DNA from 2 places in the Streptomyces sp. NPDC000229 genome. Region 2 is predicted to be linked to the other one. Evidence: riboswitches for the same ligand, from Rfam matches in the RefSeq annotation. Region 2 holds a riboswitch; the other holds the start of a gene.

Region 1 (5,343 bases), on a different contig from region 2:
GTCGGCCGTCAGCTCCAGCCCGGCGACCGCGAGCAGGGCGGGCAGCTGCTCGACCGTGCGGGCCGAGGCGAGCGGCGCGGCGACGGTCGGGCGGGCGGCGAGCCACGCCAGGGCCACGGTCGCCGTCTCGGCGCCGCGCGCCGCCGCGATGGTGTCCAGCGCGGCGAGGACCTTGCGGCCCCGCTCGCTTTGGAGGTGCTGGGAAGCGCTCCCGGCCCGCGCGCTGTCGACGTGCGCGCCCGGCCGGTACTTGCCGGTGAGGAAGCCGGAGGCCAGCGCGGAGTACGGCACGGCGCCGAGGCCGGCGCGCTCGGCGGTGTCCAGGAGGGTGCCCTCGTAGGTGTCGCGGGAGACCAGGTTGTAGTGCGGCTGGAGCGCGGCGTACGACTCCAGGCCCTCGGTCTCGGCGAAGTCCAGGGAGGCCCGGAGGCGCTCGGCGGAGATGTTGGAGGCGGCGACCGCGCGTACCTTGCCGTCCTTCACCAGCTGGTCGAGGGCGGTGACGATCTCCTCGACCGGCACGGTGGGGTCGTCGAAGTGCGTGTAGTACAGGTCGATGTAGTCGGTACCGAGCCTCCGCAGCGACTCCTCGGCCGCGGCCTTGATGGTGGCCGGGCTGAGGCCCTTGTACCGCGGGTGTGCACCGACCTTGGTGGCGACCACGACGTCGGACCGGTTGCCGCGCGCGGCCATCCACCTGCCGATGATGGTCTCGGACTCACCGCCCTCGTTTCCCGCCGCCCACGACGAGTAGCTGTCGGCCGTGTCGACGAAGTTGCCGCCGGCGGCCGCGTACGCGTCGAGGACGGCGAAGGAGTGCGCCTCGTCGGCGGTCCAGCCGAAGACGTTGCCGCCGAGGGCGAGGGGGAAGACGTGCAGGTCGGACGTGCCCAGTTTGCGGAGTGAGGTCATGGCCCGGCTCAACGCGTCAACAGACCTGCATATTCCGCGCACATGACGAAGAAACCGGCAGCCCTGGCGTCGGGGGGTGTGCCGCCAGAGCTGCCGGGGTCCGAAGTTCCCGGGCGAGCGCTCAGACGGTGAGGCCCTTGCCGCGCAGCCACGCCAGCGGGTCGATCCCGTCGCCGCCCGCGGTGTGCACCTCCAGGTGCAGGTGCGGCCCGGTCACATTGCCGGTGGCGCCGACCCGGCCGATGGTCTCGCCGGTGCCGACCTTCTGCCCGGCACCGACCGTCATCGACGACAGGTGGCAGTACCAGACCTCCGTGCCGTCCTCCAACTCCAGGACGATGCGGTACCCGTACGAGCCCGACCATCCGGCCGACTTGACGGTGCCGCCGTGGACGGCCTTGGCGGGCGTGCCCGTGGGAGCGGCCAGGTCGAGGCCCGTGTGGTAGCCGGAGGACCACATGTTGCCGGCCTGGCCATAGGTGGAGGTGATGGTGTACGAGGAGGTCGGCAGGGACCAGCTCCCGGCGAGTTCGGCCAGCCGGGCCTCCTCCGCGGCCTTCGCCTTGGCGGCGGCCTCGGCCTCGGCCTTCGCCTTCTCCTCGGCGGCCTGCTCGGCGGCCTGCTTCTCGGCGGCGGTCGCTTGCGCCTTGGCCTCGGCGGCGGCCTGCTCGGCGGCGGCCGTCTCGGCGGCCGCCTTCGCCTCGGCGTCGGCGGAGGCCTGCTGCTGCTCGGCCTGCTGGAGGATGCGGGCGCGCAGCGCCTCGCCCGCGTCCGCGCCGCTGTTCTGCTGTCCGGTGGCGTCGGCGGTGCCGGTGAGGGACGCGGTGGTGAGCGGCCCGCTGTCCGGCGTGTCCGTCTCGCCGGAGTCACCGGAGTCCGAGTCGTCGGACATCAGGGAGCCGATGCCGGGCAGGGACTGGGCGTCCGGCAGGTTGTCCGTGACGACGTCCGGCAGGGATATGGAGACCGCCGGCTTGTCCTGCGCGGTGGCCATGCCGCCCGCGCCGACCGCCGCGATGACGCCCACGCCGAGGACGGTGGAGCTACGGGCGAGTCCGCCGCGCTGCTTGGCCACGCGGTGCCGGCCGCGGACGGGGCGGACGGTTTCCTCGGTGGGATTCCATTCTTCCCACTGCTGCCCGTTTACGGGTGCGGCGTCCGGGACACCCGAAGAGTTGAACGAGGCGATCGAGCCGTACGGAGCTTCGGGGGCAGGCCTGTTGGACGCCACGGAGGCGCACTCCTTTCCTTCCTTCTCGCCTACCGGGTTAGCTGACGGGTTCGGAGCAGGAAGGTCTCCTACGGGCCCACTTCGGCCCGATTCACCCCAAGGTGGTGGTTCCCCGGTTCCCTTGCGGAATTCGGCGCACGCGCGCGGTGCCGTCTGGCGACGGCTGGGACGACCGCGCTGCGTTATCGAACGTTAATAGACGGGGGCTCCGGATTCCAAGCCGTTCCTACTGATCATTAACCACACGGGCCCGGGACGTACCGGTTGACAACCGGGCAGAACCGGGCGAGTTGACCGCAGACCAGAAACATTCACCGGCCACCGTGATTCTGACGGCATGTCAAATGCTCTGCGCAATGACACTCGTCGACTACGCACCGTACCGGCGGCCGGGACGCCGCTACGGTACGACCGGAACCGTCCGGCGCCGCTCCGGCTGCCCCTGGGCCGGCCGGCTGACCGCCAGCAGCGCCAGGTCGTCGGTCGCCCCGCCGCCCGTATGCCGCCGTACGTCGCTCACCAGCGCGTCCAGCACCGCGTCGGGCCCCGGGAAGAGCCGCCCCGCGAGCCGCGCGACCGGGTCGTAGAAGACCCCCGCCGCGTCCCGCGCCTCCGAGAGCCCGTCCGTGTAGAGGAGCAGCGTCGCTCCCGCCGGGTACGGCACCTCGTACGCCCGGTCCGGCCATGTCCCCAGGTCCGCCATGCCCAGCGGCAGCGCGGGCTCGGCCTGCTCCAGCAGCTCGACCCGCCCGTCCGCGTACAGCATCAGCGGCTCGGGGTGCCCCCGGTCCACCACGCGCACCACGGCCTCCCCGCGCGGGATCTCCGCCAGCACCGCGGTGGTGAACCCCTCGAAGACGTCCAGGCCGTCCCGCCGCGTCCCCTCCCGGGCCAGCGCCCGCTCCAGCCGCTGCGCCACGCCCTCCAGGGAGCTCTCCTGCTCGGCCGCCTCGCGGAACGCCCCGATGACCACCGCCACCGCCTCGACCGCGCCCATGCCCTTCCCGCGTACGTCCCCCACCACCAGCCGCACCCCGTACGGGGTGTCCTGCACGGCGAAGAGGTCGCCCCCGATGAACGCGTCCGCCTGCGCCGCCTCGTACCGCGCCGCCACCTGCAGCCCGCCGATCCGCTCGGCGGGCGTCGGCAGCACCGCCCGCTGCGCGGTCTCGGCGATCACCCGCGCCGAGGCGAGCCGCTCACCACTGCGCCGCACGACCCGGTTGATCAGCAGCGCGAGCACGGCGACCACCGCCACGGTGAGGATCTCGGTGATGGTCTGCGCCTCGCCCAGCGTGCCGTTGCCCAGGTGCAGGCCCAGCATGGCCAGCACGGCGAAGAGACCGGACAGCAGTGTCGTCCGCGCGGCGAACAGCGGCGCCGCGACGAGCGGGGCGGCGGCGAACAGCGGTACGGCGGTGAAGCGCGGCGGGGTGAGCATGTCGTACGCCACACCCCCCGCGATCAGCAGCGCGGGCAGGGCGCGGACGAACCTCCGGGCCCGCGGAGCACCCTCCCGCCCGTCACCGCCGTCCCGCACCCGTTGCCCCACCACTGGTCTCCTGCCCGGTCCGCCCACGGCTGCGGACGGTACCGCGCCCCACCCAGGCTGGCCGGAGCCGCGCCGCGCGGCGACTCGCCATCCGCCGACCGGGCGACCCCCGGCCCCGGTCCGGGCACGACGAAGGCCCGGTGCGCAATGCACCGGGCCTTCGTCTTCAGTAGCGGGGACAGGATTTGAACCTGCGACCTCTGGGTTATGAGCCCAGCGAGCTACCGAGCTGCTCCACCCCGCGTCGGTGAACACCACCCTACGCCATCCGGCGCACGATCCCTAACCAATATCCCTGGCAGCCACCCCGAGGGGACAAAACGGCCACAGGGGTGCTCCCTCCCGGGGCCGGGCGGCACCCATTGCCGCGGCCCGCCATGCGGTGACATGGTCACGACCATGCCCACCTTCTCAGCCCATGACGGCACCCGCCTCGCCTATCAGGTGTCCGGGGACGGCCCACCTCTGATCTGCCTGCCCGGCGGGCCGATGCAGGACTCGGTCTACCTCGGTGACCTCGGCGGCCTCTCCGCGCACCGGCGGCTGATCATGCTGGACCTCCGGGGCACGGGTCGGTCGGCGATACCGGACGACACCGGCTCCTACCGCTGCGACCGGCTCGTCGATGACGTCGAAGCCCTGCGACGGCACCTCGGCCTCGACCGGACGGACCTGCTCGCGCACTCGGCCGGCGCCAACCTGGCGGTGCTGTACGCGACCCGGTACCCGGAACACATCGGCAGGCTCGCGCTGATCACGCCGAGCGTCATGGCCGTCGGTGTCACCATCACCGGGGACGACCGACTGGAGACGGCCGGACTCCGCCGGGACGAGCCGTGGTTCCCGGCGGCGTACGCGGCCCTGGAGTCGATCGTCGCCGGGAAGGCGACCACCGACTCGTGGCAGGCCGTCGCACCCTTCTACTACGGCCGCTGGGACGAGGAGACACAGGCCCATCACGCCGCCGAGGACGCCCAGAGGAACGGTGAGGCCGCGTCGGTCTTCGCCACCGAAGGCGCCTTCGACCCCGAGGCCACCCGCGGCGCACTCGCACGTCTGGAGGCGCCGGTGCTGGTGCTCGCCGGCGCGTTGGACCTGGCCGCCCCTCCCCGGGCGATGGCCTCGTTCGCCGGGCTGTTCCCCCGCGCGGAGCTGATCGTCCAGCCCGGAGCGGGCCACTTCCCGTGGCTCGACGACGCCGGCCGATTCACGGCGACGGCAGCGAAGTTCCTGTCCTGAGCGTGTCACCGACCCCGTCCGCGGTGCCTGCTCCGAGCCCTGGGAGGCCCTGGCTGCCCGGGCCGACAGTGACCGCCCGAGGGCAACGGCGGTGGTTGACTCACCCGGCGCGGATCACCGGGACCCGTGCCCGTACGCGAGCCCGCGACGATGGCCGTCGGGCTCCGGGGCCGGCCGGCGGAGCTCGTCGGAGCCCCGGGAATGACGTCAGCCCCAGGTCGGAACACCTGTGACCTGGGGCTGAATCGGTAGGCCGTGTGGGACTCGAACCCACAACCAACGGATTAAAAGTCCGCTGCTCTGCCAATTGAGCTAACGGCCCTCGACGAGTCACCCCTGAGCATAGCCGCACGGCGCCCGGCATCCGATCGGGTATCGGGTGAACGGCCGCCGTCGCGCCGCGGAGGCG
Region 2 (5,343 bases):
CACCGTATCGCCGCGGCCACACGCGGCGGGGCCGAGCTGTTGTTCGTCCACACCCTCATGCAGAGCGCCGCGGCCGACCTGTGCCTCGGCGCGGGCGCGCACCGCCGCTGACCTCGATCGGAGAGATCACCATGTCCCAGGAACGGACGTTCCCCCGAGGGCTCGCCGTCCGGCTGTTCGCCTATCTGGTGGCGGGCCACCTCTTCGCGGCCTTCCTCTACCTGCTGTTCGAGCTCGGGGCCGGCTGAGGCGCGGCTCAGCTCTCGTCGAGGAGACGCTCGCGCAGCCGCTCCCGGGTCTCGGGGCTGAGCTTCAGTCCCTCGGTCAGGTAGCGCTCGGTGGAGCCCCAGGTCTCCTCGATCGTCGAGAAGGCCGCGGTCAGGTACTCGATGCGGGCCTCGAAGAGCGGGCTGAGCAGCTCCATGACCTGCGGCGACATGGCGGCCGGGGAATTGTCGCTGCGGCGCACCTTGTAGCGGCGGCGAGGGTCGTTGGACTTGAGGTAGTCCTCCTCGATCGCCTCGCGCTCGACCCCGACGGCCAGCAGGGAGACCGCTATCGAGAGCCCCGCCCGGTCCTTGCCGGCCGCGCAGTGCATCAGGGCCGGGACGCTGTCCTCGGCGAGCGCGTGGAGCACCCGGCTGTGCTCGGCCGTACGCTCCTTGATGATCATGCGGTACGAGGCCGTCATCCGGGCCGCCGCCTTGCCGTCCGCCAGGATCGAGCGCAGCTGGTCGAGGTCGCCGTCGCGGACCATGGTCCAGAATTCCGCGCCGTCGGCCGGGTCGGAGAGCGGAATGTTCACATTCCGTACGCCCGGCAGCTCCACGTCGGGGCCTTCCAGCTTCTGGTCGGCGGCGTTGCGGAAATCGAAGATCGTGTGGAGCCCGAGGCCCGCCAGGAAGGCGGTGTCCTCGCCCGTGGCGTGCGCGAGGTGGCCGCTGCGGTAGAGCCTGCCGTGCCGCACCCGCCGGCCGTCCACCGTCGGAAGCCCGCCGACGTCACGGAAGTTGCGCACTCCGGTCAGCTCGGGCTCGATCGACGGGACCTGCGGCAGCTGCTGCGTCACGGGGGCTCCTCCGTGTCTGCGGTCGGCGTCGGCCCGCCGACGATGTCGTGGTCCGACGATACGACATTGGTTCGTCCGGCGATCAATCTCCGCGCGCGTCGCACATTCGTTGCCCCTGCCCATGACCGACGACCGGTGATGCGCACGTCACGCCCGTCGGGCCGGGCCGGGCCGACTGCGGACCCGCCGGTGGCGTCCTCGTCACCACCCAGGCTCCTTCTGTCCCACTTCGTTGCGGTTCGTCCGTCCGGGCGTCCGAAGCCCTTCCTCTGGCCGCCATCCGACCGCAACGGTGGAGGGATTGAGGAGAGTCGTCAGAGAATGACGGTTCTGTCCGTATTGGGGGATTGGGTATAACGTGCCCTGGTCGTAAGGGAGATGGTCAGGGCCGCGTGAGCAGCGTCATAACCGTGACCGTCCGTGGCGGGATGCCGTTCGTAATTTCCTTGTACAGAACGGGAATACATGATCCGCAATCCACGGAGGGTGACCGGAATTCCATGGCGGTCGCAGCGCCGGGAATGCCGCGAAGAAAGCAGCGGCTTGTTCACGCCTGCCCCACTCGCTTACGGTCACGGCAATCCGGCCGGACCGCCGAATCCTGCCGCCGGTCGGAATTCGCACCCACCCACGTGTGGCAGGAGCGGGGGACCCAGGTAGTACGCCGACCCCGGAATTCCGGGACCGGCTCGGGGTGAAGTCGCGTCCATGACGCGGCCGGACAACTCCAGTCCGAACCCGACAGCTCACCTCGCAGGCGCCGGAGAGGAAAACGCCATGCCCGCGAAGGGTAAGCACCGCCGTCCCAAGTCCAGCTCCATCACGCGTGGTTTCGTCGCCGCCGGTACCGGTGGCGCCGCCATCGCCCTGCCGCTGCTCGGCGCCACCGGCGCGCACGCCGCGGAGAAGGCCGCCCCGGCCGCCGCTCCGCAGGCCGTCACCGCCGCGGCCACCGCCGCCAAGGCCGCCCCGAAGGCCGCCGCCCCGGCGCAGAAGGCCGCGCCGCGCACGTACACGGTCGTCGCCGGCGACTACCTTTCCAAGATCGCCAAGAACAAGAACGTCAAGGGCGGCTGGCAGAAGCTGTACAAGGACAACCGCCAGGTCATCGGTGAGGACCCGTCCCTGATCCTCCCGGGCATGGAGCTCACCCTCGGTGCCAAGTCCACGGCCGCCCCCGCGAAGGCCGCCCCGGCGAAGCCCAAGGCCGACGACACCCGCGCCGAGAGCCGCGCCTCCCGCTCCGCCGCCAAGGCCGCCGCCCCGGCCCAGTCCGCCCCGAAGACCAGCGGCTCGGGCTTCACCGCCCCGGTCGACGCCGGAGTCACCACGCCCTACCGCGCCTCCGGCTCCAGCTGGTCCTCCGGTTACCACACGGGTGTCGACTTCGCGGCTTCCTCCGGCACCACCGTCAAGGCCGTCGGCGCGGGCACCGTCGTCTCGGCCGGGTGGAGCGGCGCCTACGGCAACGAGGTCGTCATCCAGCACACCGACGGCACCTACTCGCAGTACGCCCACCTCTCCTCGCTGTCCGTCTCCTCCGGCCAGAGCGTGAGCGGCGGTCAGCAGATCGGTCTGTCCGGCTCCACCGGCAACTCCACCGGCCCGCACCTCCACTTCGAGATCCGGACCAGCCCCAGCTACGGTTCGGACATCGACCCGCTGGCCTACCTCCGGAGCCACGGCGTCTCCATCTGACGCCTGCCCCTCGGAGCGCACTCCGCCCGGCACCGCCTCCCGGTGCCGGGCGGAGCCGTATTCCGGCTTGGGTGAATCTTGACCGGTGGCAAACATCACCCACCGTCAACCCCTCCTACGGTCGCGTAGGTCACATCACCGGGTGAAAGATGTGCTCCCGTGGCAGACGATTCGACATTCAGAGACAGTGACGTATTCGGGTCGTACGCGGCGATCGGTGACAGCTTCACCGAGGGCGTCGGAGACCCTGGCCCCGACGGAACGTTCGTCGGCTGGGCGGACCGCCTCGCGGTGCTGCTCGCCGACCGGCTGCCGGAGCCGGAGGAGTTCCGGTACGCCAACCTCGCCGTACGCGGGCGTCTCCTCGACCAGATCGTGGAGGAGCAGGTCCCGCGCGCCAAGGAACTCGCCCCCGACCTCGTGACCTTCTGCGCGGGCGGCAACGACATCATCCGGCCCGGCAGCGACCCGGACGACGTCGCCGAGCGCTTCGAACGGGCCGTCGCCGACCTGACGTCCGCGGTCGGCACGGTCCTGGTGACGACCGGGTTCGACACCCGCACCGTGCCGGTGCTGCGCCGGCTGCGCGGCAAGATCGCCACCTACAACGGACATGTGCGCGCCGTCGCCGACCGGTACGGCTGCCCGGTGCTGGACCTGTGGTCCCTCAAGACCGTGCAGGACAGGCGCGCTTGGGACGCCGACCGGCTGCACCTGTCGCCCGAGGGCCACACGCGCGTCGCCCTCCGGGCCGGCCAGGTCCTCGGCGTGGACGTCCCCGCCGACCCGGACCAGCCCTGGCCGCCGCTGCCGCCGCGCGGCCCCCTCGAACTCCGCCGCGACGACGTCCAGTGGGCGCGCGAGTACCTGGTCCCGTGGATCGGCCGCCGACTGCGCGGCGAATCGTCCGGCGACCACGTCTCGGCCAAGCGGCCGGACCTGCTGCCGCTGTAGGGCGGGTGCGGGTGCGGGGAGGCGCGGGCGGGCCTCAGCTGCCTCAGGGGTCTCGGGTGCCTCGGGTGCCGGAGTCGCCGGACCGGGCCTCCGGGGGGCCGAGTTCGCGGGCGAGGGCTTCGTCCGCCCACGCCAGCATGCGTGCACGGGAGTAGGACGCCGCGTACGCGGTCATCTGGACGGCCAGACCGTCCAGGAAGGCGGTCAGCCGCCAGGCCGCGGCCGCGGGGTCCTCGCAGCGGAACTCGCCCGCCGCCGCGCCCTGTGCGATCACCTCCGTCAGCGCCGCCTTCCACTGCCGGTCGAGGTCCTGGGCGACCTCCTTCAGCACGGGTTCGCGCAGCGCCGCCGCCCAGCCCTCGATCCACAGGCGCCACCCCTTGGCCCGGCCCGTGGGCGCGTACCAGTGCACGGCTGCCCGCAGCCGGCGGACCGCCGTCGTCCGGCGGCCCAACAGCCGGCGCAGGTGCGCGAGATCGCCCTCGGCGGCGTACGCGAAGGCGGCCGCGACGAGCTTCTCCTTGGTCGAGAAGTGGTAGAGGACCAGCGCATTGCTCACGCCCTGCGCGGATGCCACATCGGCGATCCGGACCGCCGCCACCCCCCGCGCCTCGATCTGCTCGACGGCGGCCCGCAGCAGCTCCTCCCGCCGCTCCGCCACGCTCAACCGCACTCTGCCCACGCAGCCACCCTAGGCGGTTTCGCGGGTACGCCGGGTGTCCGTCCCGTCACCGGCCGGTCACCGGTGCCGGAGCTCGCACCGGTCCTTGAAGCCCTGGCTGGTCAGCCCCAGCGCGGCGTTGACGCGGGAGCGCATGTTCTCCAGCGCCACCATCGCGGTCAGCTCCACGAAGGCCGGCTCACCGAGCGCCTTGCGCAGCCGCTCCGCCAGATCGTCCTCGACGGTCGGCGGATTGGCGGTCATCGCCTCCGCGTACTCCAGCACCTCGCGCTCCAGCGCCGTGTACGCGTCGCTGTCCCGCCACACCGGCAGGTCACGCAGCTTGCGCGCGTCCACGCCCCGCAGGGTGCTCTCCCAGTACCCGAAGTCCGTGCACCAGCTGCAGCCGATGGAGGCGGCCGACGCCAGCTCGGCCAGCGCCTTGAGGTGCGGGTCCAGCGCGTTCCACCTGCCGGCGGCCAGCTCCAGGCGCAGCGTCGTGCGCAGGACGCGCCCGTTGTGCCCCAGCGCGCGGACCGGGTCCAGGACCTTCCCGTACGTACGCTTCGCGTACCACTCGACGGCGCGGAAGAGGAGCGTACGCGTCGGGGTGAGCGAGATGCGGGCCATGACGGGCCTCCCGAGGTGTGGTGGACAACCTTCCACCGCTACGACGGACGAGGCGGCCGAAGATGTGACATCGCGCTCGTGACGGGCCCGACCCTTCGCTGTCACACTCCCGGCCCATAATGGAGGGACCCTCACCCCTGGAGGTTCCGTGAGCCGCGCCGGCGTCCCGCACCAGCTCCGTTCTCACCTGCGTTCCCTGCGACCCGCCGCCTTCGGCGCGGACGCCACCGGAGAGCGGCTGGAGCGGATCCGCCGCTCGCCGAACTTCGTGCACGGCGCGTTCCGCAACCCGGTGGGGACCAGGCACCGGCCGTCCGGCTCCACCATGGAC

The links. Region 2 has a riboswitch for cyclic di-AMP ahead of ABT360_RS27490 (M23 family metallopeptidase). Riboswitches for the same ligand answer to the same signal wherever they lie in the genome.
Region 1: it holds a riboswitch for cyclic di-AMP, as region 2 does, so the genes downstream of both, ABT360_RS09900 (M23 family metallopeptidase) here and ABT360_RS27490 (M23 family metallopeptidase) in region 2, are expected to answer to the same signal.

Annotation. Positions count from the first base shown of each region.
Region 1 is NZ_JBEPEL010000013.1:16,555-21,897, forward strand. Features, by position in the region: gene ABT360_RS09895 (aldo/keto reductase) at 1-912, opposite strand, end outside; gene ABT360_RS09900 (M23 family metallopeptidase) at 1,034-2,143, opposite strand; cyclic di-AMP (ydaO/yuaA leader) riboswitch at 2,155-2,289, opposite strand; gene ABT360_RS09905 (PP2C family protein-serine/threonine phosphatase) at 2,544-3,695, opposite strand; tRNA gene ABT360_RS09910 (tRNA-Met) at 3,866-3,939, opposite strand; gene ABT360_RS09915 (alpha/beta fold hydrolase) at 4,095-4,934, shown strand; tRNA gene ABT360_RS09920 (tRNA-Lys) at 5,184-5,256, opposite strand.
Region 2 is NZ_JBEPEL010000072.1:4,690-10,032, forward strand. Features, by position in the region: gene ABT360_RS27475 (XRE family transcriptional regulator) at 1-111, shown strand, start outside; gene ABT360_RS27480 (DUF6126 family protein) at 132-248, shown strand; gene ABT360_RS27485 (tyrosine-protein phosphatase) at 257-1,069, opposite strand; cyclic di-AMP (ydaO/yuaA leader) riboswitch at 1,681-1,844, shown strand; gene ABT360_RS27490 (M23 family metallopeptidase) at 1,847-2,767, shown strand; gene ABT360_RS27495 (SGNH/GDSL hydrolase family protein) at 2,927-3,721, shown strand; gene ABT360_RS27500 (TetR/AcrR family transcriptional regulator) at 3,765-4,403, opposite strand; gene ABT360_RS27505 (carboxymuconolactone decarboxylase family protein) at 4,461-5,012, opposite strand; gene ABT360_RS27510 (MBL fold metallo-hydrolase) at 5,161-5,343, shown strand, end outside.